DNA from 2 places in the Lacrimispora indolis DSM 755 genome. Region 1 is predicted to be linked to the other one. Evidence: predicted binding sites of a transcription regulator. Region 1 holds the regulator's gene; the other holds the start of a gene.

Region 1 (15,129 bases):
CTTCAATATGCATGACCGCATTATGGAAATTGGGATCAAACGGCTTTCCCACTGCTTCAATGGGCTTTACGCCTGCTTCTTCCAGTGTTTTCATCAGCTGTTTGTATATCTTTTCCATGCCATCTGCAAAAGGAGCGTTCTTCTCCTCCTCGGAAATGGCTGCAAGGCCTCTTTCAAAATTATCTACTACAGGGAGGATCCGTTCCACAATATCCTTTGCCCCGATTTCAAACATGGCTGTCTTTTCCTTCTCTGTTCTCTTGCGGTAATTATCGAATTCAGCCATGTTCCTCTGAAGGCGGTCTGTCAGTTCTTCTATCTTTTCATCTCTTGGGTCTTTTTTCTCTTTCTTTTTCCCGAAAAGACCCTTTTTCACGGATTCTTCCTTAGAATCCTCTTCCGCCGTTTCTTCCTCTGAAACGCCTTCCTGGATTCCGTCGTCTGCACAGGCTTCTGTGCCTTCTATTTCTTTTTCAGTGAAAGCGGCATCTTCCGCCTGAACAGTCTCATCTGCCAGTCTTTCATCTGTTTTCACATCTTCCATGCTCAATGCTCTTCCCTTTACCTTTCATCTTTTTTCAAAATGGCATCCAGCTGCGTCATGAGATTGCGCAATGTGCTGAGTACCTTTTCATAATCCATGCGTTTCGGTCCTATGATTCCAATGGTACCCCTTAAGCCTTCGCCCAGCTCATAGTTGGCAGTTACAATGCTGCAGTCCTTCATGGTCTTAACGGGTGCTTCATCACCGATGTATACCTGGATTCCGGATCCGCTCTCCGAGCTGTTCACATCATCGATCAGCCCCTGCAAAAGCTCCTTTTGTTCCAGCGTGCCGATAAGCTTACTGGCCCTTTCTCCATCACTTAACTCCGGATACTTGAAAATATTGGTGGCCCCGCTGGTGTAAATCTGAAGGTCTTCATCATCGCCCTGGATGGCTCCTGCCACCTCGGTCAGTACCCGGTCCACCACATCACAGTGGGGCCCTGCCTGAATTTTCAGCCTGCTGATCACTTCAAGATTGATCTCTTCTATGGTCAGCCCGTTAAGGGCATTGTTAAGAAGAATATTCAGATTCAGAAGTCCTTCGTCATTTAATTCCGTATGAATGGGAATTATGGTATTCTTAATGATGTTTCCCTCCACCACGATTACTACAAGAAGCTTTTCTTCATCAACCTTGGAAAGCTGGATAAACTTCAGTTTGTTCCTGTGGTACTGGGGAGCGCTGATCATTGCCGCGTAATTGGTGTTCTGGGCAAGAAGCTTTGCCATCTGCTTTAACAACAGCTCCACCCTGTCTACCCGTTTCAGCATCATATCCTTGATCTCAGTGACTTCCTCTTCTTTTTCCTGCATGATCTGGTCCACATAAAAGCGGTATCCTCTGTCGGAAGGAATCCTTCCTGCCGAGGTGTGAGGCTGCATAATGTACCCCAGCTCCTCCAGATCAGACATCTCATTCCGGATGGTAGCGGAACTCAAGTTCAAATCCGTATACTTTGATATGGTACGGGAACCGACCGGTTCTCCTGTTTCCAGATAAGTCTTGATGATGGCTTTTAATATGGTTACCTTCCGCTCATCTAACTGATCCTTATCACTCAAGCTGCTCCACTTCCTTTCTGAGTTTTTTGTTAGCACTCAACGTTTGGGAGTGCTAACATCTTCTTTTCATAATATATTCTTTTTTTCTACTTTTGTCAATACATTCCTATAAAAATTTTTGGTGAAGTTTTTGTGGCTTGTTTGTACATTTTTCCTCATTCTTTTATTAAATATTACAAAGCTGTTGACAACTTTTTCTTGACATTTAACACTTTTGTAATATAATGGTAAGGAAGACACCATAACAACACGATCATAGCAACACGATCTAGTCCGCAGTGTTGCCTGTGAATCCTACGGCTCCACAGGCTTACGGGCATTCGCCCTATGAATTGGAACAAGAACAAATTTTCTTACGTGCGGGCACGACGAAAAATTTGTTCTTGTTCCAATCCGCACTGCTCATTGCGAGGTAAAATTATGAAAAGTTTTTCAGGGAAGAAATGTATTACCGGATTCCTGACACTTCTTTGTATTCTGCTGTTATCTATGTCTGCACTGGCAGCCGAAACTACGGGAAAAGACCAAACTGTGAATCAAGTACAGTCCGAAAGCTCTGGAACAGATCACCAAACCATACAAACCGGTACCGAAAATCAGACAGCAGCAGCCAATACGGAGACACTTCCTGAGGAAATCGGACCTGGTATCAAGAAAAAGGAACCGGTAAAACCGGAGGAGCCGGCGGCGCCCGTTTATGAAAAAGGAGAATCTCTTGGGTTCTTCACCGCCACTGCATACTGCCCTAACAGCGAAAACACCGGCAAGCAGGGCCTGACCTATTCCGGTACGGTTCCCAAGCCGCAGCATACCATATCCGCAGATATCACCATCCTTCCTCTCGGAACCAAGGTTATGATCGACGGTATCGTCTATACCGTTGAGGATATCGGAAGCAGTGTGAAGGGAAATAAAGTAGATATTTTCTTCGCAAGCCGCGCAGAAGCCCTGGATTTTGGAAGACAGACAAAAGAATTATTTGCAGTCATTGAACAGTAAAAATGTCCCCATTACGCCGCAGAACAGCGAACCACATCGCTGTTCTGCGGTGTTTTTTTTGCGCAAACAATGAGCCGGACAAATATGCTTGTATATTCATTAAACAAATGCCGAGGCAACTAAGAAAAGAAGCACAGAGAGATTTTTTAGTGTTTATTCTTGACAAATTTGGAAAAATGTGTAAAATGATTACTTGTACCTCATTTATTACAAAACTGTTACATATAATTATAAATATATTAAATTATATTACAGTTTGTAAAAAAGAAAGGAAGTATTTGTAATATGCATAAAACAAACCGAATTCACTGGTTCCTGGGAGCCTTACTAATGATGACATTTTTTCTGATAAATACATTTCTCATTTTTGCAGCGCAGACCGCTGGCATCATTGACAACGCCGACGAAAGCAGCGTCAGAGGCTGGGCCCTTAACAACTCTGATCCCAATACTGCTGCAGAAGTAAAAGTTGTTATTACCAATCAGGCAAACGGGCAGGTTGTGGCGGAGCTTACTGCCGCTGCCTCCAAATACCGGGAGGATTTAGTATCCCACGGGACCGGAAATTATGGTTTTGAGATACCGGTTCCATGGAGTTCTTACGGAGACGGCACCTACCTGGTAGAAGCCTATTCCGGCGGTCAGAAGCTGTCTGGCACTAAAGTCCACCCTGTGGGCGATCTCGCTGCCGCAAACCTCCAAAACAGCGGTTCTAACCTCCGTTCTCTGGGAGTATTTAAAACCACAGCTTACTGCCCCTGCCGCAAATGCTCCGGAGGGTGGGGCGGACGTACCAGCACAGGAACCATTGCCACTGCAAACCATACCATTTCTGTTGACCCAAGAGTCATTCCCTACGGAAGCCGCATCATGGTCAACGGAGTCATCTATACGGCGGAGGACTGCGGAGGCGGAGTCAAGGGAAACCACATTGATATTTTCTTCAACACCCATGGGGAGACCCGCTCCTATGGCACCAGGAGCGTGGAAGCATATCTGGTTCAATAACGCAGGATCCCAGTATAAAAGCCCGGTGAAGATTTTACCTTTCACCAGGCTTTTATTTATACGGAACTCTTCATTCCGTTTCCGCATCTTTCCGTTCTTACGGCAACTTCTTTAATCATGCGCATCAATTCTAATGCGCTTCGAAATCCCACATACTCTTTTGATGTAAGCTTTCCTATCACTCTCCCCTGCATGCTGGCATTCTGACGATGCTCTATTTTAATGATCAGCGTTTCTTTTGCCAGAATAGCCCGGGAGCTTAAGGTTTTGCTGTCCTGCAGCTGAATCTTTGCCTTAACCGGTATAGTGTTTGTCCTTTTATTTCTGTATGCATATTCCTCCGACATCTTTTTTGTAAGAAACCTTGGTTCCGTGGATGGATGGGGCGTTCCGATCCAGTCACATATTTCATCTAATTTAAGAATTAAATCGCCTACACCGGAAAACCAGACAGGCCTGTCTATGTAACTGTTAAGAATTTCACCATATAAATCTCCTTCTTTTTTTCCGTGAAAACAAACAAGCATGGTGCTGACCCGGTCCGTTGCAATCATGCCGTGGCACACGTTCTGCATTTCTTCGTTTTTTATCATATGTTTTTATCCTCTTTATCTATCATGCTTTATCAGATCTTTTTTGCGGAAAGGGAAAGCACAGGATCCGAATACTTTCCCTTTCAATAAATTATTTCTATTTATTTTTCACCTATGTCCTGATTCCAGAGGAGCCTTATGAGAGGAGTTAATGGGATTAGGCCGGTTTTTAAGTTTCCTCCTTACTGCAGCCAGGCGCCATCTCCGCCGACGCTGTATCCGTCCGGCGTCATTTCGCTGATGTACATGGAGCCCAGCGGTCTCCCTTCGTTGTTTTTATAGATCCATTTCTCCGTTGCCGGATCGTAATGATAGGTTTCCATACTGTTCTGCTCTGTAAAGTAATACCACTTTCCGTTGATGTTTCTCCAGCCCTTTGCCATCATTCCGGTTTCCGGGTCTAAATAATACCAGCGGCTGTCTTCCTTGTCATAGTGCCAGCCTGTCTTCATCTTTCCAAACCATCCGTCAGCTTCTGTATTGCAGTAATACCAGTCCAGCTTTTCGTCACGGAACCAGCCGTAATCCATGATCCCGTTGGCATTGAAATGATACCAGCCGTTCTTGCTTACGTCTCCGCTTGCATAATCCAGCTTTGCCCACATTCCCGTCAGACGGATCCCTCCGTTTAACACAAAGGCCCACTGCCTTCCGGTTCCGGACAGTTCTTCCCAGTTTCCATTGGTTCCAACGGTATAGCTCCTGCTCCTTGACGGATTGTATGGGCTGGCTTTGATTCCGCTTCCGCTTCCTCCTCCGCCCTTGCTTCCTCCTTTGCTTCCGGAGCCCTGGATCTTGTCATAGTGGTCATAGCGGTCCTCCAATGCTTCATCCAAAGGCTTTGTGACTTCCTGAAGCTTTTCCAGGGCCTCTAACAGCTCATCCAGCGTTGCCTTCGGAGATGTCCGCTCCAGTACCTCCAGGGCCTCTTCAATGGCTTCCTTTAACTTACCGGTTTCCTTTAATGTGAGGAAATAGTCATCGCTCTTATCTATGGCAGCCTTTATGGCATCCTCCAGCTCTTTCCTGGCATGGTCCACTTCCTTCTGATTGTCCTGGTAATAGGCATAGACGTAGGTTTTCCTGCTGATCTCACGGTCCGGATCGAATTCATTCAGACGGTCCTCACGGTAACTCCAGCCTACATAGTTATATTCCACTCCCTCTTCACTGATGAAAAGGTCTTCCGGTTCTTCTACCTGCCCGTATTCAAAGCTATAATACCCGTCACTGGGGGCTTCTCCCTTTCTTACCTTGAAATAGTACTGGTACTTAGGAATGGCTATCTGGTTTAAGAAATACAGCCGGTATGCCTTGGAATACACCATCACATACCTCATTCCCGCCTGGGCGGTAAAGGTAAACAACCCTCCGGTCTCTTCCGGATCATCCGACATCTCCACAAGCTCTGTCTGGACTGACCCATCATCCGGATCCGTAAAAATCCGGTACAGCTGATAGTCCATCATGTCCACATCATCCTTACCCAACTGGATAAAGGTAGTAAACTCTGCATCCGATGGTGTGGCCATGGCCGTCTTTCTTCCGTTGACGTATCTCTCGATATCTACATTCAGTCCCCAGGCCGCCTTAAACGCCTGGCTGTGATCGCTGTTGTATTCTGGTGATGCCTTCACTGCATTGGATTCCGTTGCCTTTGCGGCATTCTTTGTATATACCACCTTATAGGTCACATCCGCATGGTTCTGATCCATCAGGATCCGGTCTGCATCAGTGGTCAGCTCTTCTTCTAAATCCGGTATCTCCCCCGGATCAAGGGCGATGTCATTTCCGCTTCCACCCCGGACCTCATCCACTACCGTTGCATTGCTCGGACTGGCAACCGGCCTGGAATAGTACGCGGTAAACACCAGATTGGTATCCGGCATGTCAAAGGCCAGCTCTCTCTCATACAGCTTTCCGGTAAGTCCCGGAACCGATCCTATGGTAATCTTCCAATAAAGGAAGGTCTCCCCGGCTCCCTTGGACGCGTCTGCTGTGATCTTTACCTTGTCTCCCTTATGGGCTTCTTCATATCTGGCTGCATCGATCTCTTCCTGATCAACACTCACCACACGGCCTTCCAGAGTCTCCACGATATAGTTGGGGATTTCCAGAGCACCGCCCGGATCTGTGGTAATTGCCGATCCGTCTGGCAGCCTGCTTTCTGCCGTAATCCCTGTCTCTCCTTTTGGTCTGGCTACTACGATATACTCCTCGTTGTAGTTCAGCCCGGAAAAAGTCACGCTTCCCGGATTTCCTGTCACTGTCTGCCATCCGTCACTTCCGGTTTCCTGAGTAAGGATCACGGTTCCTTCTTTACTTAAGACTGCGTAATCCGACTTCTTATCGGCAGGCTTGATCACCAGCACCGTCTTTCCTTCGTGGTTCTCATCATACAAGATCTGGTAGTTGGTCTCCACCACCGGAGTCAGCACCTCCACCGGATCACTGATGTTTCCTGCTGTTTCTCCGATCTGGTTTCCTACGACTGCATTCACAGTTCCTGCTGCCTCGTACACAAGGTATCTGGCTCCCGGATAAAGTCCGTCAAAATACACCCGGCCTGCAATGGTTCCTGTCTGCACTCCCACGATTTTTCCGCTTAGATCCGTAATGACATACTGATAGCCTGCCGTGGTGTGGTAAACCGTAATCTTTCCCTTTCCTTCTCCGTTAAGTCCGCCAGAGGCATCGGGAGCTGCCACATCCGTTCCGAATACTGCCGGATCCGGATAGAAGCGTATGGTATAGGTGTGTCCGTTCTTTAATCCATCTGTTGATTCCACTTCCGTATCCCCGTCATACCAGCCATCCACCAGATAGTTGACCTCCGGCACATAGCCTGGGATCTGGCCTGCGATATCTCCCCAGGTCCTGTCATACTGGATATGAAGGGAGGAAATACTTCCGTCTGCCAGGGAACCGTGTTCTCCTGCCGCAAACTGAATGTTGATCCACTTTTCCGGATCTTCTTCAAACAGGGCCGTAACGGTCTCATCTCCGGTAAAGCGGTGATCCTCTTCCAGAAGCTGTTCTCCCGCATCTAAGGATCCGTTTCCGTTCTGGTCAATAAACCAACCGGCAAACCGGTAGTACTGGTCAGCCTGAGCCAGTGGCACCAGGCGTTTTTCTTTTATGGTGCTCCAGGTATAGCTGTCTGTCTGGCCTGCTGTAGTGCCGTCATTTTTCAATACGGAAGCCTCATAGACTCCGGTTCCGTTCCCCTGTTCCTGTACATCAGAAGAAACTCCGCTTCCGTGGGAAATAGCACCATTAATGCCTGATTTGAAAATGATCCGGGTCCACTGGGACGGAACACGGTCATACCGGTAGCTGACGGTCAGGTCATCGTTTGGCATGATCCCCGTAAAATCATGGGTTCCGTCAAAGCTTCCGCCGGAAAGCGGTACTGCCGCAGCACTTTCATAGGTGTATCCGTATAATTCCCGGAACTCTGCACTGACCGCCGTATCCGCTGTTTTCTGCTGTATCTCCGGATTAATGATATTCCTTAAGTTATTATCAAGGGTGTTATTATCCAGATAACTGACCGTAAACCGATACCCTTCGCCTGTTGCTTCATATATATATGTAATCTCCACCGGCTGGTTGGGCATAACTCCCGTAAAACTGCCGTTGTTTCCAAAGCTTCCCTGAACGGCACTGACCAGATTTCCATCTGCGTCATCCGGAGTATCTCCGGCTGTTATGCTTCCCGACACAAACTGGTATCCATAGAGGTCCAAAGGAGCTGTATTTATAGCATCCTCCGGGTAATAAGCGGTTGCGGCAGGATCATGGATCACGGTTCCGTTCTCCGTCACATACCGCACCGTTAAATCGGATCTGGCTGACGGATTGTTCCGGTCTACCTTGTATGCGTATTTCACCGCCGCATCCTGTCCCGGCATCCTTCCTGTAAATTGTCCTGTAGAGCCGTCAAAGTTTCCTATGGGCGCTGCCCCCAGCCCGTCATAATTATATTCAACCGGACTGGTAAGGGAATCCAGGAGACTCCACAGATATCCATGAATGCTCTTTTTCTGGGACTGGATCTCCGCCTCCACGGAATAAGCACTTTCCGCGGTCGTTGTCTGGAACACGATGGAACCGTTCTGGTTGGTGTAATCCACCGTGTAATCAAACTTCACATTCGGATCTGATTCCCATATGGCATAGTAGGTAACCGGATCTGCCTGATAGACAGCCGGTAGGGATGAAATGTATTCCGGGCTGGCCTGATTATTCACCTTGCTCCAGCCCTTAAACACGTATCCATACCTGGTTACGCTGGGAAGGAGGGCGTTTACGCTGTTTCCGGCTGTTCCGGTCAGTGTTTCAGGCTGAGGCGTCCCTCCGTTGACCACAAAAGCAATGGAGGCCTCAAGCCGGGTATATTCATAGGTGACTACCACATCCTGTCCCGGCATGGTACCGGTTATTTTTCCAAAGGTATCCCCTGCTGTTTCCACTGCAGTCAAGGTACTGCCTGTTCCCTGATCAATGGAAATTCCCGTCAGTTCATACCCGGAAATACCTGACGGCGGTGGGATTACTACCTCATCACCCGATGCGAAAGACAGGCTGGGGATATCCGGCGCACTGGTTACGGTTCCTCCTGTAGAGGAATCCCGGTAAGCAAAGCTTACGGCATATCCATTGCGCTTTAAGACCGTATTCCGGGAATTATTTAAGGCGGAGGATCCGACGGTAGCATATATCCCGACCCCGTTTCCGCTATCTGCATCCGCAAAAAAGTTGTCTGCAAACGGGCAGGAGGAAAAGCTTCCGGAATAATCAGCCGAAGGTACAGCTATAACAACTTCCTGTCCCGAAATTGTTGTCTCTCCCACGGAAGCCTCTGGAATCTGCTCCGAAGTGATACCGATCCGGGACGAACCAAGATCTCCGTCTACGGTAATATACTTCCCGTCAGCCAGATAAACATTTGCTTTTTTGCCTTCTGCATTTACATTATCTTTAATGGTAACTTCATTTAAAACCTGAAACTTTCCTGTGCTGTTAAAATAAATCGCTCCCCGTAAGGCAGACTGGTTCATCCTAACCTCCGCACCATCTAATATAAGATTTGCGCTGTTGGTAATATGTACTGCACTGCCCACAGCCGAATCAGGATCACTGCTGGTCACAATATTTTTCTCCAGAACAGCATCCTTATTTAATTGGATGGTTCCCCGGTCAGCCAGAATCAGCGGATCATTTTTGTCGGAAACATTTTCTCCGCTTAAGTTAATCCCATCAAGGCGGAGAATAGAACCTGTTCCTGACTGATCCATTTCAATCAGTGGTCCGTCACAGTCTTTTTTTAATGCAACCGGCGTTGTTATGCGGTTCCGCTGATGGTCAACATCTGCAGTTTTAATTGTAATATCAGGGCTTCCCCCACTTTCACCAATTACAATGGTTTGGTTAACCGGAGCGTAATCCTGAATATAGATATATCCTTTCTTTGTACCAATGGCCTGTTTTGCTCTTTCTATTGTATTAAACGGTTTATCATATTCACCTGTTCCAGTTACGTCGTCTCCATGAACGGACGAGACATAATAAGTTTGTTCCTGCGCTTTAAAGGCAACTTTTCTAACCACCTTCTGATAAGGACCCAAATCAAGCTTCCATGAATAAGACATTTTTGTGTCCATGTTTTCAATCCAATGGACTGTTCCATCGGTCTTATGATTCGCATTTGTCGGCTCATCAGATAAGTTAGCATAATACCTGGCATTATGGTAACTGCTACTGTTGTTGGTTATCGAATTAGAAAATACCATATAGTCACTTCCGGCCCATCTGGAATCTACTGTTGTTACCCCCAATTCCCTTCCCACCTCGCTGTCACCATTTGTAACAACATCAAAGGTTTGCTTGGTGGCTTCATTTACCATATGGAATCCCTGGTCATCAAGATAAAGGGTAGATGCATCAGCCGGGTCAGAAGGCCCCCCGGAATATCCGATTCCATCTCCTACCATGATATCCGCACCAGTCGCCATGTACATGGTTTTAGGAATATTTTCATTATTGTACATAACATACTCTACCATGGTCCATTTTCGGTCAGCACTGGGATATACCTTCATCTGCACTTCCACATTATAACCACGGTCAGTAATCTTTTGTACACCGCCATTATTCTCAATTGTTATTGGATAGGCGATGGTATCGTTTTCACTTCCAGACCTGATTACTGTTTTAAAACCAGAATAGTCCCATGTAACAGGAACTGCATCATGAGGTTGTAATTGGATACCTCCAGTATTGTTATTCTGGTATTTTCCAGGATCCAGATTGATATATGGATGCTCTGCCCCAATCCGCTCCGGATCAAGAATTCCCTGAATATTAAACCCATACCATCGATCATAAGACACTTGTCCATTTGGATCGTTCCTACCCCAATAATAAGCAGAGTTTAAACCACCTCCGTTATTTTTCATACTTGTATCAGGATTCAGCTCAGTATCGGCATAAGCAGTAATTCCTGATATGGATAGCGTATTCAGTAACATTGCAAAAGCCAACACTCTTGCTACAATCCGTTTCAGCCTATGTATAAACTTCAATTGCTTCCCTCCTAACCATAAAATCTTTTTTCAACAAAATCCTGATTTTATTTGTACTTTTAAATCTCCTACCATAAAAATCTGTTATGACTATTCAATAATTCAAAATAAAGGATTTCATACAAGGAAAAATGATCTCATCACTCATTTTTCTTTATTCTTACAGCAATCTCTCCTGCATGGTGATAAGCTTATTTCGTATCAACTTTTATATGTAGTCCTTTTAAGAAAGGGAGAGTGCAAAATTCAAACACTTTCCCTTTCTATAAGAATTATTTCAATTTAGGCTACGGGGTCTCCGGTATCCATTCCCCGCTGTCCTCCACATAATATCCATCCGGTGTCACTTCATTCCGGTACATGGAGCCCAATGGCCGTTCTGATTTGTCTGCAAAAAACCACTTTCCGGTTTTCTGATCCAGATGCCATGTCTGCCTGCTGTTTTCCGGTGCCAGATAATACCATTCACCGTCTATTTTCTGCCAGCCGGTAAGCATGGCACCGTTAAACAGATTTAGGTAGTACCATCTTCCGTCATTTTCATCAAGATGCCAGCCGGTTTTAAGGCGGCCAAACCAGCCGTCGTGAATCGTGGACATGAAATACCATTTTCCTTCTTCATCCAGAAACCAGCCGCTGTCCATTGTTCCTTCCATATCAAAATGGTATGTATAAATCAGCGTTGTTCCGTTATGAGAGTAGCGGATATTCGCCCACTGGCCTTTTAGTTTCGTTCCGCTGCTTAAAACAAAGGACCAGCCATTATTCGCGGCGTCAAAATTATCCCAGTAGCCATCCACATCATTTGTATAAGTTTTATAGCTTCCAAAGCGGTAAGCCCCTGGTCCAAGGCCGCTGCTTCCGGAACTGCTTCCTCTGCCGGAGCTGCTTCCGCCACCGGAACCGCTTCCGCCGCCGGAACCACTTCCTCCTCCAGAGCCATTCCCGCCGCCGGAACCATTGCCTCCTCCGGAACCGTTTTCTCCTCCGGAGCCGTTTTCTCCTCCAGAGCCACTTCCGTTTCTGATTCCGTCAACAATATCCTTTAATGTTTGATAAGCATCATTCAGCTGTTCAATCGTAGGACGGGGCAGGGTATCCCGCACGGTGATTGCATCCTGGATCGCATCAGCCAGTAAGTTCCTGTCTTCCTCACTTACCGTGCCATTGTTTTTCAAAGCATTGGCAATATCGATCTCATCCTCCAGCTGTTTTTTTGCTGCCTGCCACAAGGAATCATCTTCCTGTTCATACACTGCATAAAGCTGGAGATCTTTGTTAACCGGAGCCGTGACATCATACGTAGCGGAAGCTCCTGCCTGTTTTCCCAATCCTGCAAATTCATATACGATGCCGGTAACCGGATCCGTATAGTCTTCCAGGCATTCAAGATCCATATAACCGTCCGCATCTTCAAGAGCACTACCGGCTCTTACCTTAAGACTTGCTACTGTTCCCCGTTTTGTATCGGCAATGGTAACCTTATAGGATTTGGAATAGGTCAATAGAATCGTGTCTCCCACATTTGCATCAAACAGGAACGTACCGGTAAAACCGGCATCCGGATCATTTAAATCAGGTCCCAGGGGGATAATCTCCGTGCATGCCGGATCGTCATCCCCATTTTCAACCTTCCACAACTGATAATCCATATGGCCCAGAATGCCGGCATCCAGGATTCCATAAACCTGTATATCAGGCGTGTGGTTTCCATCGGAGGGCAGGTTCTTATTAATGCCATCCACCTTTCGTGATAATGATATATCTAAAACCCAGGGGATCTTTAATGCCTCACTGTCCACTGATGCAGCTGCTCTCACTGCATTGGACACCGTGGCAGTCGGCGTACTTCTCCGGTCAAATTTGACCGTATATTCCACCTCATGTCCTGATACCAGTAAATTCGGATCGGAGGTGTTATCAATCAGATCCAGCTTTAAAGCTTCCAACAGATCTGTTTGTTTATTAAGAGCAAAGGCTCCATTTTTAGGTGAATAATCCACGGTTGCATTGGAGGCAGTGGCTACGGTCATGGACTCATACCGAGCCTGAAGAACTACATCACCGGCCGGCATGGTAACCTGTTGATTCTGCTGGGCTGCAAAAATAGACATAGAACCAAGCAGGCACTCCCACTTTACAAAGTTGTATCCGGTTATATCCGGAGCTTTTATCCTAATTTTATCTCCTTTGCGGACGCTTATTTGGGTCGCTCCCTCTTCGATCTCCAGGGCTGCACCATCTCTGATGACTTCCGCTGCATAGCCTCCGTTAGTGATATACAGAGTATAAGTCCTGTTATCTGTCTGGGTTGATTCTTCTAAAAGGATCCGATTTCCCAGCAATAATTTCTCAGATGGAGCTTCTGTCTCTCCCAAATGCTTTGCAACTACCGTGTATTCCCGTCCTGATTCCAGATCCGGGAATACGACTGCAGACGGACTTCCTGAAGCTGTCAGCCAGCCGTCTGATGATCCGGCGGGTAAAACCACATTCTCATCGCCATCAAGAAGCGCATAAAGCGTATCCCCTGCCGCAGGACTGATGGTAATTTTTTTCCTGCCTTCATTTCCGTCATTTGCAATGGAATAGTTGCTGCCAAGTGTAACAATGCCCACTCTTGCAGGCTGGCTTGTCAGGGATCCATCCACATGATCGGTCAGCAGGTCACCGGCAACGGGAGCTGCGGTTAATGAAAGTTCATAAATATAATAATAGGTACAAGGACCCAGTCCTGTAAATTTCCCGTTTTGCAGCTGGGAACCTGTCATAACAGATATCACAACGCCCTCGGTATCCGTAACTACATACTTCCGCTCTTCATTTGCACCATTTATCTGGATTTGTCCGGTTCCATTCGCTGCTACGGTTCCGGCAGCATCAGGAATACTTAATATTCCGTCGTCTCCTGCAATTGGCGTAAATCTGGCCGTATATCTTTGATCTGAAAGAATCTGAAGGCTGTTTTGTACCTGGTTTCCATTTTCATCATACCAACCGGCAAAAAGATAGTTGTTGTCCGCATGGGTTTCAGGAAGCACAAGATCGGTCCAGGCCGTCTCCTTAGCCACATGGGCTGTGGCGGTTCCTGAAATGCTCCCATGGCTTCCGGATACAAAGACCAGATCAAACCATTCATTAGGATCCTCTTCAAAATTTGCAATTAACTTTAAGTTCTCATTTAACTCCACATCACCGGTAAGCCTTGCTCCGGTCTTTCCGGTTCCACTTAAATTGGCCTTATACCAACCGTCAAATATGTAGTGAGATGCCGGTGACGGGGTGATATTCTGAGTCAGCTCGTCAATTGAATAGGTATTCAAGCGGAAGGACTTGGGAGATGTGTCTCCGGACAGAGTTCCATTGGCACTGTTATAATAATCAATTCGGGCCCAATAATCGGGATCTGTCAAGTCTTCGTTATAAGTAATGGTAACGGCGCCTCCAAGAACATCGGTCTGAAAGGTCAGCTTTTCTTCCGTCTGATCCAGAGCGAGATTCGTGAAATTGCCATTCCATGTGATGTTGGGCGGATACGAGTATCCTGATTTTCTTTCTACCGTCAGCTCAACAGGATCAGCCGGTGAAACGGACAGATTCTGAGGCTCTGAAAGAATGTTATTGTGATTGTCCACCGTATTTACGATGATATGAGTCGTGTAATCCGGATCTAACTGATACTTATAAGTAATGATCACCATCTGATTGGGCATCTTCCCTGTATAATCCTTAACCTCATCAAATCCGCAGCCGGCGGTAGCTGCAGAATAAATACCTCTGCCGCTTAAATCATCCGTATCACCGTATCCTGACTTTACTTCTGCATCAATAAGTTCATATGCCGTGATGCTTTCCGGAGAAACTGAAAATGAAGTTTCTGCAGAGTAAGCATAAGCATCCGGTGTTTTTATTGCTGTGCCGTCTACGTCCACATATTCCACACGCAGCGTGAATTTCTTGCTGGTATCCGGCTCATAGCGGTAAGCAACCGTAAGATCGTCATTGGGCATATATCCCCGGATCGCATTGGTAGAAGTGTTGACAGTTGCCGCTTCATCCAGGGTTCCTGCCCCGCTCTCATCATCAAATCTTCTGATTTTGTTATTTTTAATCAGCACTGATTTTAATTTATACCCCGGTATATTCCTTTTATATGTGGCTGAAACCGGTGTATTGGCCGTTACCGGATGGACCCAGGTTCCGTCGTCAAAAAATCGGATCGCCTGGCTGTCGCCGGCTGATGGCCAGGCAGACTGATTGCTGCCATCCGTCATACTGTCTCTTGCCGCATTTAGATCGCGGTAATGCATGACAGTAAAATTAAACTGACT
Region 2 (15,129 bases), 5.0 Mb from region 1:
GGAATCAGTAAAAATCTACAGAACAATATCCATGATCGGTGCCGTTCTCACGATTGCGGCTATTGTTATGAAATTTGTGATATAAACCGTTTATCTTTCACAAAAGACAGAGTACATATAACACCCCCCGGTTCAGCTGCCCAAACCGGGGGGTGTCATTTACGCTTTTTAATTTTTCCGGCTGATCCAAAGCCGAAAATCAGCCGGCTTCATCGATCCCCTTACCAATATCATGTCTCATGTACTTATTCTCAAAAGAAACCCACTCCGCTGCCTCATAGGCCTTTTCTCTGGCTTCCTTTAAGTCTCTTCCGACTGCCGTCACTCCCAGCACTCTGCCGCCGTTGGTCACCACAGTTCCATTGCCGTCCAGCTTACTTCCTGCATGAAAGGCAAAGTATCCATCCCTGTCCTTAAATGCCTCCAGCCCGTCAATAGGATACCCCTTTTCATATATTTCCGGATATCCTTCCGACGCCAGAACCACGCAGACCGCCGCGTTATCTTCAAACTGTAAGTCCATTTCTTCCAAAGTCCCGTCAATACAGGCTTCAAAAACCTCCACAATATCATTTTTCATCCGAGGAAGCACCACCTGTGTCTCCGGATCCCCGAATCTGGCGTTGTATTCCAACACTCTGGGGCCTTTTTCCGTCAGCATCAGTCCAAAAAATATGATTCCCTTAAATTCCCGTCCTTCCGCTTTCATGGCATCTACTGTTGCCTGATAGATATAAGCTTTGCAAAACTCATCCACTTCTTCCGTATAAAACGGACTAGGTGAAAAGGTTCCCATACCCCCTGTATTAAGGCCCTGGTCCCCGTCCTTTGCCCGCTTATGATCCTGGGCGGAGGTCATGATTTTAACGGTCTTTCCATCCACAAAGGAGAGCACAGATACCTCCCGGCCAACCATAAATTCTTCCGCCACGATCCGGTCTCCTGCGGAGCCAAAACGCTTATCAAGCATCAGGGCTCTTACTCCGTCTTCCGCTTCTTTCCTTGTATTGCAGATCAGAACTCCTTTTCCCAAGGCAAGGCCATCCGCTTTTAAAACAATGGGCATTCCGGCAGTCTCCAGATAGCTTAAGGCAGCCTCCGGGGAGTCAAAGACTTCGTATGCTGCTGTGGGAATCCCATATTTTTTCATCAGATCCTTGGAAAATGATTTGGATCCTTCCAGCAAAGCCGCAGATTTCCGGGGACCGAATACCCGAAGCCCGGCTGCTTCAAACGCATCCACAGCTCCTGCTACCAAAGGATCATCCGGCCCTATAATAGTCAGATCGATCCCCTTTTCCCTGGCAAAGGCCACCTGCCTGTCAAAATCCATTACTCCGATGTCAACGCATTCCGCAATCTCTCCGATCCCTGCGTTTCCAGGGGCACAATATAATTTATCCACCTTAGGGCTTTGGGCTGTCTTCCATGCAATGGCATGTTCACGCCCGCCGCCGCCTATGATCAAGACCTTCATCGCGATTCCTCCTGTCCGTTTGCAATCAGTTGTATGGCCTGGGGAAGGATCTGCCACTCTGCCTCTTCCATGACACGCCGCTGCAATGACTCCGGCGTATCTCCTTTTAAAACTTCAACTGCCTTCTGCAAAAGAATCGGACCAGTATCCATCCCCTCATCAACATAGTGGACTGTTGCTCCAGTAACCTTCACTCCCCGGGCCAGGGCAGCTTCGTGCACCTTAAGCCCATAATACCCCTTTCCGCAAAAAGCCGGGATAAGGGAGGGATGAACGTTGATGATCCGGTTCTTGTACTTTTGTATCATAGCCGCCGGAACCGTGACCAGATATCCGGCAAGAACAATCAGGTCAAGGCAGTATTCGTCTATCTTTAAAAGAAGTTCCTCATAAAACTCCTCTCTCCCCTTAAAATCTCCGGGAGAAATGCAGAAAGCCGGAATTCCATGATTTCTGGCCCTTTCCAGGGCATAAGCATTCCGGTTGTTGCTGATGACCACCTTTATCTCTGCATTGGTGATGCTTCCGCAGTCCATGGCATCTAAAACTGCCTGAAGGTTGGTTCCTCCGCCGGAAACCAGCACGCCGACTCTCAGCATAAAGTCACACCCTTCTCTCCTCTTTCTATACGGCCGATCACATAAGGAAGCTCTCCTGCCTCACGGATTGCCTCCATGGCTGTATCCACATCTGACGGGCTTACTGCAAGAATCATTCCGATTCCCATGTTATAGGTATTGTACATGATTTCTTCCTCAATATCGCCTTTTTCTGCCAGCAGCTTAAAGATGGCAGGCACTTTATAACTGTCTTTATCCACAACAGCGCGGATGCCCTCCGGCAGCATACGGGGGATATTCTCGTAAAAACCGCCTCCGGTAATGTGACTGCAGGCTTTGATCACTGCTCCGCTTTTCTTTACACGTTTCAATGCATCTACATAAATCCTAGTAGGAGCGATCAGTACCTCTCCAAGAGTTTTTCCCAATTCCTCATAATAAGTGTCCAGGCTTTCCTTTGTCATGTCAAATACCTTGCGTACCAGAGAAAAACCATTGCTGTGAATGCCGGAAGATGCCATACCAATGAGCACATCTCCCTCCTTCACATCAGCCCCGGTGATAAGATCCTTCTCATCCACCACGCCTACTGCAAAACCGGCCAGGTCGTATTCATCTTCCGGATAAAATCCCGGCATTTCCGCAGTCTCACCGCCGATCAACGCAGCATGAGCCTGTTTGCATCCATTGGCAACTCCGCTTACAATCTGGGCGATCTTTTCCGGGTAATTCCTGCCGCAGGCGATATAATCCAGGAAAAATAAGGGTTCGCCGCCTGCGCAGGCAATATCATTGACGCACATGGCCACGCAGTCGATGCCAATAGTATCATGCCTGTCCATTAAAAATGCAAGCTTCAGCTTTGTACCAACCCCGTCGGTTCCTGATACAAGGGTGGGCTTTTCCATATTCTTAAAAGCTGACATGGAAAATGCTCCCGAAAATCCTCCGATCCCTCCCAGAACCTCCGGCCTCATGGTTTCCTGCACATGCTTTTTCATCAATTCCACCGACTTATATCCGGCTTCAATGTCCACTCCGGCATTCTTATAATCCATTTTTTCTCCTCGCCTCCGATTTTCTCACTTCTTCATCTGGGATAAATATTCCTTATAGCCGATCTGGTCCAGCTTCTCCGCTTTTTCTGAAACTTCATTTTTAAGATTTTCAGAATATTCCTTCAGTCTTCCCAAAAGCTCTCCATCACCCACTGCTAAAATTTTAGCCGCAAGGATCCCTGCATTGGTTCCGCCGCCTATGGCAACCGTGGCAACCGGAACTCCGGAAGGCATCTGCACAATAGAATAAAGAGAATCCACTCCTCCAAGGTCAGAGGTCTTCATGGGAATGCCGATCACAGGCATGGGAAACAGGGCGGCGCACATTCCAGGAAGATGAGCTGCCTTCCCCGCACCGGCAATAATAACCTTTACGCCTCTTGCCTCCGCCGTCTTGGCATATTCGAAAAATATATCCGGTTCCCTATGGGCGGAAATCACTGTCATCTCAAACTCCACCCCGAATTTTTTTAATACATCTGCCGCCTGAGCCATAACAGGCATATCAGAATCACTTCCCATAACAATTGATACCTTTGCCATAGTAAATTCTCCTTTTGATTTTGTTTGATGTGATTACTCATTATTTGCAGTAATGCAGTTTATTAGTTTTGCTAATAATTATCGCTTATTAATTAACCATTTCTTATTAATTATAATACTAGTTTTTTTCTGCTGAGTCAATGGTTTTCTTTAAAAATTTAAGCTCATTCACAAGAGCATAAAAAGGGCGGGAGAACCGGAAAGATATGTAACATTCTCTCCGGCCCTTCCGCCTGCTATGTATGGTTAATACTTTCCGCCGCCAAATGCGGAAGGCTCTTCAAAATAAACCGGATCAATGGTAAGGACCGGATCCTCCCTGTGTTCCACGTAAACCGGCATTTCCGAAGAAGATTTCCTGGCTTTGGGCTCTGCTGCGGACTTGGAAGTCTCTTCTTCCAGCTCTCCATCATAAAGCTTAAAGCCCTCAACAAGTCCCTTCATAATCTGTGCCTGACCTGACAGTTCCTCACTTGCTGCCGCACTCTGTTCTGCTGTGGCTGAGTTGGTCTGAACCACGCAGGATATCTGATCAATTCCTTGCGCTACCTGGTCAACTGCCGCCGCCTGCATATCAGAAGCCATTGCGATTTCCTCAATGATCGCATTAATACGCTGGCTGCCTTCCACAACCGCCTGCATGGCCCGGGTTGTCTCAGAAGTGATTCTGGTTCCATTTTCCACCGCCTGCATGCTTTCCTCAATGAGCAGCGTGGTATTCTTTGCCGCTTCCCCTGACTTGCTTGCAAGGTTGCGCACTTCATCTGCCACAACTGCAAAACCCTTTCCGGCTTCCCCGGCGCGGGCAGCTTCAACGGCAGCATTCAGTGCCAGGATATTGGTCTGGAATGCAATATCTTCAATGGTCTTTATGATTTTTCCGATTTCATTGGATTTATCGCTGATCTCCGTCATGGCCCGGTTCATTTCAGACATTTTCTCATTGCTCTTTGCCACGTTTCTGGCTGCTTCTTCTGAGGTAGAACGTGCCTCTTTCGCATTTTTTGCATTGGTGTTTATCTGGTTTGATATATCGCTTATGGTAGCTGCAAGTTCCTGTACGGAAGAAGCCTGCTCCGCAGCTCCCTGGGACAATGCCTGGGCGCCGGAAGATACCTGCTCCGAACCATTGGCCACCAGATCGGCCGACTGGTTAATGCGGGAAAGCGCTTCGCTTAAGTTGTTCCTGATACACTGCATAGCCAGAAGGATCGGTTCATAATCCATGACATATTGTTCCCGGTGCTTGGAGTTCACCTGGAAATCACCGATCGCCAATGCCCCCAGCATGCTGCTGATATCGTCTATCATGTTTCCAATATTGGAAATGGTGGTCCGCATGCTGTCAGCCAAAGAGCCCAGCTCGTCCTTTGACTGGTAATTCAACATGACATGGAGACTTCCCCTTGACATCTCCTCCGCAGCCTTCTCGATCTCTTTTACAGGAGCCACAATGCCTCTTGTGGTGAAAATGGAAAAGCCCAGGGTGGCAAGCACCGCAAGGATCTGCAAAGCCACCACAGTGGTCAGAGTAATCCCTACCAGCGTCTGAGCGTCCTTATAATTATCATCGGCTTTTGCATTGGCAAAATCACTGACCTTGACTAAGTCTTCCTGCACCTTGGTGAAATAAGGGTCTAATGATTCAAAGAATATATCCGCAGCCTGTCTGGTCTTGTTTTCCCTTGCCAGGCTAAATACTTCTTCCTTGTAAGGCTGAGCCTCATTTAAGGTATTTTCAATGCTATCCACCAGAGATTGGTCCCCCTGGTAATTTTCTCTTAAAAACTCCATCCTCTTCTGGAAGTCTTCCAGATCTGCCTCCGCAGCATCCACATAACCTCCTGTGGTCTGTAAATCAAGGCTCATGGTCGCATATCCCACATTTTTAGCTGCGGACTGGATATCACGTCTCATTTCAAGAGCCTGAACTGCGACCTGATGTCCGTTGTTAAAAAAATCTACAAACTTACCGTTGTTTTGTCTTAAGCTTACCACAGAAATGGTGGAAACTATTAAAAACAGCACGAGGATAGCTCCAAAAGCAAGTCCAATTCTTTTACCTATCTTTAAATTCTTCACCTTTGTCCTCCAATCACATTATCTATCCTATTTTTATATACTGATGAAACAACCGGATATATCTGCATATCCAGTTTATGCCCCGCAGAGCCGGCACCCTGTTCATAAACTCAAGGTTGAAAGATATTATTCTTTCAACCTTAACCTTCGTATATCTTATCGGCAGGCTCTTCCATTTTATAAGCACTTTAAAATAATTTGTTGAATATTTGCATACTTTTTCGTTTTTCTCAAGCGGATATCTGCAATCCGCTTCGCTGCTTATCAGGCAGAGCTTGTACTCCGCCTGGCACAAGCAAGTCCCCACCGCTTAATGCTTGTCGCATTTGAAGTGGGGACTTACTTGATTCGGTTAAATTTTTAGCAATCAGGCCTCTGATAATGGAACATTTAATTCCTCCGTGCCCTTTAATACAAATCTTCCGTCATCAATGATCAGAATCCGCTCTCCCGAAGCCGTTACAGCTTCTATCTTATCCAGCTCCGCATAGGGTATGGTAATATCCGTGTGACAGCTGAAATAAGCCTTTGATAAATCCTCTTTTCTCAGTGCGGATACTTCATTATCCCTTGCGATTATTTCTTTGCCGTTGGGATTATAAACAGGACTATCCTCCGCCCAGCTGTAGCAGGTGTCGCCCACTGCGAAATGAGGCCCCATTTTTTCTACGATCAGGATGGGGAGTTTATCAATGATACCGAACTTTCTGGCCATGGCATAAGCCGTGGTATTGGTGCCTATGGCAAACTCTCCCATGGGAAGGGTGTCATGATTCTTTAAAATAACCTGCCTTACCAGAGCTTTTCCCTCCTCCGGATCTTTAAAATTGCTGCAGGAATAGTCCTTTATCATGCCATTTTCAAAGGTCATGACAAGATCTTTAAACTGAAAGTCCGTAATATAAACCGTGCTGACCTCCAGAGTTCCTTCCGTTCCCGTAAGCCTTGGGGACGTAAACACCTCTCCAAGAGGAATGTTCACATCAGCCACACAGTTTTCAAATTTTGTTTCCTTATCCTTATCATTCAATGGATGAAGGGCTACCTTAAGCTGAGTCTTATTGTCTCCTTTTCCCGTCACCTCCACGTACTCCGCCTCATCTAAAACATCAATGACCGCCTGCTGGATCGCCTTATATTTCTCATAGTCCAGGGTGTTGATAGCAATGGTCTCTTCAAAGATCTTTTCGAAATCTTCCCCGATTTCCGGCACCGGAAACGCGATGATGGTAAAGCTGGTCTCATCTCCCGGTACGTACTGATTGAGAATTCTTGAGGTTTCATTGGACATTTCCGCTGAAAGCTTTTCCTGTCTGGCATCCAGACGATTGGCTTCCGGCTTATTCACCGGCTCAAAACCTTCTTTTCCAAAGGTTTCAATCACCGCAGGACCTGCAAAGGCTGCCGCCTGCTCTTTGTAGGTTTCATAGGCTACCTTTAAGACAGCTGCCTTACGGTCCTTAAATGCCTTATTTAAATAAAGAGCATCATCATAACGATGGTCATAGTCATACTGCCTGTTGGGAGATTTGCTGTAATAGCCGGACTTCCGGCCTGCGTTGGTATTGACCGTCCAGATGGCTGAACGGCAAAGGATTACTTTAAGGCCAAGCTTTTCAAAATTCTCTATGGCATATTTTACCATCCGCTCAAAGCCCAGCTCATAGCGGATCTGTACTGCTCCCTTTTTCTCTAAATCCCTTCCCATTACCTCAAAGCCTTTACGGTACCCTTCCGTATAGGTATCTGCCATAAGGCGCACCGTTTCCTCTGGAAGAGAATTTAAGAACTCTGCAGTCTTTAACTGGGAATCGGAAATATACTCTCCAAAATAATACAAATACCGCAAATCCCTTAAATCATTTTCCCGGATAATATCCGCTGCAAAAGAAAGGGTCGGATCAAGGCCTTCCCTTACCCGGAAAGTAACCGTGTGATCCGTATAATCGCTGACAAACCAATAGATCACTTCCTTAATGGCGGACACTTGAGGGATTCCCTCTTCAAACATGTTGTAAATTTCAATAAGAGTTTCATTTAAAATGGTAAAGTCCGTAAGCCTCCATTCGTGAACAAAAACAATGTCCCCCCGTATCTCCTTATAGAGATAGGATAAAAGCTGGCCGTAACCATCTCCCAGCTTTGATACTGCATACGAGGGATTAGCATAGCTTTCCTCATAATGGCCGGGTAAAATATCCTGATAAAACTTCTGGTTCCATTCCTTTAAAACCTCCACGGGCGCCGTCTTTTGATCTCCGGACTCAAGGAACCGGAGATATTCTCCCACCATGCTGATAAAGGCTGCTGTCCTGGCAAAATAATCATGATACGGCTCCTGTACGGTATGTTCTGATGCAATCTGGCCGATCCGTTCCATGGACAGCTCAAAGCGTTCCATAATATTTTCATTTTCCTGCTGAAACATTACCTGATAATCCATAATTTTTTACCCCTTTATTCCTATAATGATAAGAACTGCCCAAAGAATGACCAAGGCTGCACTGATCCCTATTCCAATCTTGGACAGTATGTATTTTTTTTCCTTTTCAAAGAAAGAAAGGACACCATAAACCAGTGAAAAAAGGGAAATCACCAGGCTGCAAAAGCAGACCGCCGCCACATTAAGCTGCGCCTGGCCTTCCGCCATCACGGCACTGACGATTCCAATGATTCCAAGGGCCAATGCCCCAACTGCAAGTCCCAGGGAGAGAAAGCTCCTCTTTGCAAAGGGCTTTCTAATGTAGGACACTCTTTTCTGCTTTTGCACGCCTTCTCCTCCTAACTCTTACTCTTATGTGCTGAACGATTTTATACAGGATGTATCCAAGGATACCTCCCAGTGTATTCAGTATCATATCATCCACGTCAAAGCTGCCCACTTTGAAAATAAGCTGGATGGTCTCGATGCATAAGCTGAACAAAAAGCTTAGCAGCACCGTATTAAACCAGCGGCGGCTCCTGCGGCTGATGACCGGAAGAAAGAAACCGCAGGGCATAAAACCCACAATGTTGCCTACGATATTCAGCAGAAAGGACTCCATTCCAACCACATGGCGGTAAACGATAAAACGCCGTATTTCCTTAAACGGGGTCAGATTATATGCATATTCCGCCTGAGCATGGCTGCCTCTGCCAAAATAATCGGAAAAAAATAAAAAGTATGCCAAAAAGATCAGGTAAAATATGAAGATTACCCAACCCATTTTCTGCCGTTTCGTCGCATTTTTAATCATAACAGCTCCATCTATATACGGCAGCTAAGGAAAAGAAGTTTTCTTTAGCTGCCGCGGTATTCGCCCAATGAATATGCAAGCATATTCATTCCGCTCATTACTCGCGCAAAAAAGAGAGAGGCTGTTCAAAAGCCTCGCCTTTTTAACAGCATCCTCTCCGATCATAACAGGTCAAGCAGATATTTGCAATCCGCTTCGCTACTTGCTCACAGCGTCCCCGATAATGCGGGGGAGGCCCTGCCCCGCTTCACCGGGCATAACCGAATAGCAGCTATCGCTGCCTGATTCAGTTAAAATGTAATTTCAGATTTTCTCTTCAACAGAATTGCTCCGTTTATAATTGATACGGTTCCAGCGGCTAGTCCGATCACGGTCACCACAATTCCAACAGCAATATTTAAGGCTCCTATATTTCTCATAGACTTATAAACTCTTTCCATAACAAACTCTCCTTTCCTCTTTCCTGCCCACGCTCTTTGGGCATAAAGGTATCCTTGAAAGGGCTTATTTTACACCATAGATATCATAATAAGCGTCAATGGCCCCTTTTATGGCATCATCAATTATAACGTTTCCATCGAACTCCCTGTTATGCAGGTGTTCGATGACTTCTGCCATGGAAACGATGGCGGCTGCTTTAAACCCATACTTTTCCTGGATCTCATCCAAAGCTCCCTTATCTCCTTTTCCCTTTTCCATGCGGTTTAAGGAAACCATAAGGCCTAAGATCTCCACATTTCCCTGGGCTTTGATGATGGGGAAGGTTTCTTCAATGGATTTTCCTGAGGTAGTCACATCTTCGATGATCACCACACGGTCTCCATCCTTAATGGGGCTTCCAAGAAGAATTCCTGCATCACCGCCGTGATCCTTCTCCTCTTTTCTGTTTGAGCAGTATTTTATTTCCTTTCCGTACAGCTCATGAAAGGCGATGGAAGTGGCAACGCTTAAAGGAATCCCCTTATAAGCCGGCCCAAACAGAACATCAAAATCATCCCCGAAATTATCGTGGATAGCCTTTGCATAGTACTCACCCAGCTTTTTAAGCTGTGCCCCCGTCACATAAGAGCCTGCATTCATAAAAAACGGGGACTTTCTTCCGCTTTTCAGCGTGAAGTCGCCAAATTTAAGGACTTTGCTGTCCACCATAAACTCAATAAATTCCTGCTTATACTGTTCCATCTTTTTATCCTCTCTATTCAAAATCATGGGATTACCGTACAGCGCCTATCAGTTCCCCAATATCTTCTATATGATATTTCTTCATATAATCCTCTATGCCCCTGACTACCTCTTCCGCTGCATAAGGATTCCGGAAATTCGCCGTTCCCACGGAAACAGCCGTAGCTCCTGCAAGAATAAATTCCACTGCATCCTCGGCATTCATGATTCCTCCCATGCCGATAATAGGAAGCTTCACCGCATTGGCCGCCTGATATACCATGCGTACTGCAATGGGCTTAATGGCCGGGCCGGATAAACCTCCTGTTTTATTAGCCACCGCAAAGGTGCGGCGGTTAATATCGATTTTCATGCCGGTTAAGGTATTGATGAGAGACAGCACATCTGCGCCGCCGGCCTCAGCCGCCTTTGCCATTACACAAATATCCGTCACGTTTGGACTCAGTTTCATGATAACCGGCTGTTTTGCATATTTTTTAACTTCCCTGGTTATGGCCTCCACCGCCTTGGGATCCTGCCCAAAAGCGATTCCGCCTTCTTTTACATTGGGGCAGGAGATGTTGATCTCCAGCATATCCACCGGCTCATCTGCCAGTCTTTCCACCACCTGGATATAATCCTCTGTAGTCTTTCCGCAGACATTGACAATGATTTTTGTATCGTATCGCTTTAAAAACGGAATGTCTCTCTTAATGAAGACCTCCATTCCCGGATTCTGAAGGCCAATGGCATTGATCATGCCTCCGTAGGTTTCCGCGATTCTGGGTGTTGGGTTACCCGGCCACGGCACATTAGCCACACCCTTTGTAACCACAGCGCCCAAATGATTCAAATTGATCATCTCGCTGTATTCCTCACCGGAACCAAAGGTGCCGGAAGCAGTCATAACCGGATTCTTAAGCTCCACTCCGGCCAGATTCACTTTCGTATTCATCTAAAATTCTACCTCCTCGGCCTTAAATACCGGACCATCCTTGCAGATACGCTTGTTGTGGACCATGGAATGTTCATCTACCTGGGAACTTTTACAGACACAGGCAAGACAGGCTCCAATGCCGCAGGCCATCTTCTCCTCCAGAGAAAGATAACACTCCATTCCATTTTCAAAAGCATAAGCCTTCAGCGCCTTCAGCATTGGAGTTGGGCCGCAGGCAAAGATCACATCTCCCTGTAAGCCATTCTCCCGGATGGCGTCCAGGACATTTCCTTTTGTTCCGGCGCTTCCATCCTCAGTAGCAATATAGGTATCCCCATAGGGGCGGAACTCCTCGTTTAAAAACAAAGCATCCCGGTATCCAAGAACCACCTGCTTCTCACAAGGCAATTGCTTTGCCAGCTCCAGCATGGGAGGAATTCCGATTCCCCCGCCGATCAAAAAGGCTTTTTTTCCTTTTTCTCCTGCTTCCAGTGGAAATCCATTGCCCAAGGGCCCCAGGATCTCAATGGTGTCCCCTGCCTTGTAATGGGAAAACTCTTCCGTTCCCCCTCCAACGACCCGGTATACCAGCCTTAAAAGACCCTTTTCCTTATCAATCTCGCAAATGCTGATTGGACGGGGCATAAGCTTTGCTCCATCCTTTGTATATAAGTCAACAAACTGTCCCGGCGCTGCCTGGGCAGTAATTTCTTTTGTCTCGATCCACATACTGTATACATCGTCGCCAAGCCATGTCTGGCTTGCAACCACTGCGTTTTCCTTAACTTTTGCCATTGCTTCTCCCCTATAATACCCTGTTAATATCGGAAACCATGTCAATGACCGCCTGCCTGGAAGCTTCGCCGAAATGCTCCCCGCCAAACCGGGCGTAGTTTTCAGATTTATAGGCCGCAATGATTCCTCTTGAGGAGTTTACAATGGCTCCTAAGCCATCTTTATTAAAGCAAGGCTTTAAATCCTCTGCTGTTCCTCCCTGGGCGCCGTATCCAGGCACCAGGAAATAGGTGCTGGGCATAAGCTTACGAAGAATTCTGCTCATCTCCGGGTAGGTGGCTCCCACAACAGCTCCCACATTGCTGTAATCGCCATCCATGCAGTCTGCTCCCCATTCAACCACCTTTTCCGCAACCAGCTCGTACAGGGGTCTTCCGTCGATTTGCCTGTCCTGAAATTCGCCGCTGGAAGGATTGGAGGTTTTCACCAGAACGAAAAGGCCCTTGTCCTCTTCCTTGCACACATCCACAAAGGGCTTTACGCCATCGGTCCCTAAATATGGATTGACCGTAAGGAAATCTGTACCGAAAGCAGAAAAGCTTTTGTTTCCAACCTTCACATGGCCGATGTGTGCCATAGCATAAGCGGCTGATGTGGAACCAATATCTCCTCTCTTAGCATCTCCAATGACGAAAAGCCCCTTTTCCTGGCAATAGTTCACAGTCTTTGTATACGCTTTCAGGCCTTCGATGCCAAACTGTTCGTACATGGCGATCTGAGGCTTTACGGATGGGATCAGATCATATACATGATCTACGATTTCTTTATTGAACTGCCAGATAGCTTCCGCAGCACCTTCTAAGGTTTCACCGAATTCTTCAAATGCCTTTTTCGTAATGTGCTCCGGTATATAGTTTAACATGGGGTCCAAACCTACACAGATCGGTGCCTTTGTTTTTTGAATTTTGTCTATTAACTGCCTGATCATAGTTTCCTCCTTGGATCTCTTCGCCCTTATTTTTCTCTATTCTTACCAATTCTATCATAAGAAGGAACCGGCTTCAAGCCTTTTGCCAAACTGATCGAAAAAATCCTGGCCCCTGTCATAGGGTGTAAGATAAAACTGTTTTAAAACGTACATGCTGACTTGATTTGCATAAGACTGGTCCTTATTTTCTTCCATTTTCCCTTCCAGCCGTTTCAGGAAAAAATGCCAGTCACACACAAACGTTTCATACCGTTTTACATCAGGGGTATCAATCCATTTGCGCACCTTGACCTTTGCCCTGTTTTCCATACTGCATTCATGGATCTGGAGAAAATACCGGAACCCCTCTTCTCCATAAATCCGTCCTAAAGGGAACAGGCGGCAGACGCCTGGACGGAAGCTGTGGATCCCGCATCGCCCTTCATGGTCCAGAAACCCGCACTTTTCTTCTTTTCCTCCCATTTTCAGATTGGGAAGCACGATCCCATCCACCACATGGAGTTCCAGCTTGTCCGCCAGCAGTGCCTCCAAAGTACAATGAAGATTTTCTGTCAGCCGGAAGCAGTCAAGGGGATCCAGGATGACTGACTGCCCCATCCCCTGGCAGCAGGACGAACAGCCTTTGCAGTCGCCGCAATCCGCCCTTACCATATCATTTAAGCCATATAATTTTCCATCTGAGATCTCTTTCCAATCGATTTCCCGTTTCATGAATGATTTTCCTCATTTCCGCCCATACTCCTTGGGCATAAAGGTATACCTGCAGAGTGTTTTCTCAGCTTTTTTCTTAACAAACATGGATATTCTACCATCTCTTGAACCTACATTCAATAATGATTCGTTTCTTTTTCTCAAAAAAATTAGCACTCACCTATTGACAGTGCTAACAATGTGTGTTATATTACATGTATAACAAGTAGAAATCCATCGGAAAAGCCGATGGCAAATAAATTACTTAAAAAAGGAGGAACTCTTTATGTTATTAGCCAGAAGAAACAACTTATTTGATGAATTTTTCAATGATCCGTTTTTTACGGATACCTATCACAACAGACAGTCCCTGATGAAGACTGACATTGAAGACGACGGAACCAACTATGTCATTGAAATTGAGCTTCCGGGCTATAAAAAAGAAGATGTTCGGGCCGAATTGAAAGACGGGTATCTGACCATTTACGCGGAAACTGTTTCTGAAAACGAGGTGAAGGATCAGAAAAATTATATCCGAAGGGAACGTTACAGCGGCTCTGTGAAAAGAAGCTTCTACGTAGGGTCCGGCCTGAAACAGGAAGATGTGAAGGCAGCCTTTGAAAACGGAATCTTAAAGCTGGTATTTCCAAAAGAAGCGCCAAAGCAGATCGAGGAAAACCGCTATATCGCCATTGAATAAATCAAACCGGTACGGACAAAAAGGGAAGGCCCTAAACAGAGGGTCTTCCCTTTTTGTCTGTACCAGTTAAAGAAGCTGATCAGCATTTATACTCTTTTAAAAATGCCGTAGTCACATATGCACCGCTTTTATAAGACTTTTTCTCCATGGCCTTCTCTGCTTCCAGCTTTACATTCATCCACATTTCCTCCGCAGCAATGGTCAAATGGGAAAGCATGATCCCTGTACCTATCTCCCGCATGGCAACAAGGGAAGATGAGGGCAGGAATTCCCTGCAGGAAAAAATATAGATCCTGTCATGATAAACGATAAAACGCCAGGGCTGGGTATTGATAGCCGACGGAGCAAGGCGGACAGCCTTTAGTATATTCTTCATGGATTCTCCTGCTTCTTCCTTAAACACACATAATTCCTTTAAAGGAAGCCGCTTGGCCGTCGCCGGGTCACGGTAAAGCAGGGTTTTAGGATAGCCGAAAGCCACTACGATCACCCGCTTCATCCCTGCAGGGACAGGCTCCGGGACCTTTGTGCTCCCCAGATAACAGGTTCCAAGCCCCTTACCTGTCATATACAAAAGCACATGCTCCAGCACATATCCCGCGTTTGCCAGGTACCCCTCCTTTTCCTCGGAGTAAAATGCCAGATAATAAGGTGCTTCCACTTTCCACAGCCCCTTAACAGGCAGGTGGTAATCCGGATTTTCACTTATCTCCATTTTGATCTGAATATCCCCGTGCAGCCTTGGTATATTATCACCGAAATAAAGGATGTCCTTTAACAGCTGTTCCGGGACCGGCTCCTTCTTAAATTTCCTGATCGATCTTCTTTTAAATATCATCTGATACAGATTCATACCTGCTCCCCTCTCCTCTATCCAACAATCAGCTTAAATAAGCCGGCTCATTTCCTCCAAAAGCCCGGCAAATACTGACAGCGCATCCTTCACCGGCTCCGCCGTCCCC

The links. Region 1 encodes HrcA, which represses chaperone genes, less so after heat shock. Its sites were predicted from a motif close to TGTTAGCACTCNNNNNNNNNGAGTGCTAACA; they were not measured.
Region 2: a site for HrcA is predicted at 13,636-13,666, ahead of K401_RS0127675 (Hsp20/alpha crystallin family protein). Genes of this name have one in related genera too.

Annotation. Positions count from the first base shown of each region.
Region 1 covers NZ_AZUI01000001.1:650,471-665,599, forward strand. Annotated here, with positions in the region: gene grpE (nucleotide exchange factor GrpE) at 1-544, opposite strand, end outside; gene hrcA (heat-inducible transcriptional repressor HrcA) at 562-1,611, opposite strand; gene K401_RS0103120 (3D domain-containing protein) at 2,032-2,610, shown strand; gene K401_RS0103125 (3D domain-containing protein) at 2,941-3,618, shown strand; gene K401_RS0103130 (hypothetical protein) at 3,675-4,211, opposite strand; gene K401_RS0103135 (hypothetical protein) at 4,394-10,798, opposite strand; gene K401_RS0103140 (InlB B-repeat-containing protein) at 11,086-15,129, opposite strand, start outside.
Region 2 covers NZ_AZUI01000001.1:5,691,542-5,706,670, forward strand. Annotated here, with positions in the region: gene K401_RS0127595 (hypothetical protein) at 1-85, shown strand, start outside; gene purD (phosphoribosylamine--glycine ligase) at 200-1,477, opposite strand; gene purN (phosphoribosylglycinamide formyltransferase) at 1,474-2,076, opposite strand; gene purM (phosphoribosylformylglycinamidine cyclo-ligase) at 2,070-3,095, opposite strand; gene purE (5-(carboxyamino)imidazole ribonucleotide mutase) at 3,120-3,638, opposite strand; gene K401_RS0127620 (methyl-accepting chemotaxis protein) at 3,885-5,720, opposite strand; gene K401_RS0127630 (aminopeptidase) at 6,088-8,163, opposite strand; gene K401_RS0127635 (hypothetical protein) at 8,170-8,490, opposite strand; gene K401_RS0127640 (VanZ family protein) at 8,459-8,956, opposite strand; gene K401_RS33325 (hypothetical protein) at 9,247-9,396, opposite strand; gene pyrE (orotate phosphoribosyltransferase) at 9,461-10,138, opposite strand; gene K401_RS0127655 (dihydroorotate dehydrogenase) at 10,170-11,072, opposite strand; gene K401_RS0127660 (dihydroorotate dehydrogenase electron transfer subunit) at 11,073-11,849, opposite strand; gene pyrF (orotidine-5'-phosphate decarboxylase) at 11,860-12,777, opposite strand; gene K401_RS0127670 (YkgJ family cysteine cluster protein) at 12,832-13,488, opposite strand; gene K401_RS0127675 (Hsp20/alpha crystallin family protein) at 13,754-14,167, shown strand; gene K401_RS0127680 (nitroreductase family protein) at 14,247-15,020, opposite strand; gene pepF (oligoendopeptidase F) at 15,054-15,129, opposite strand, start outside.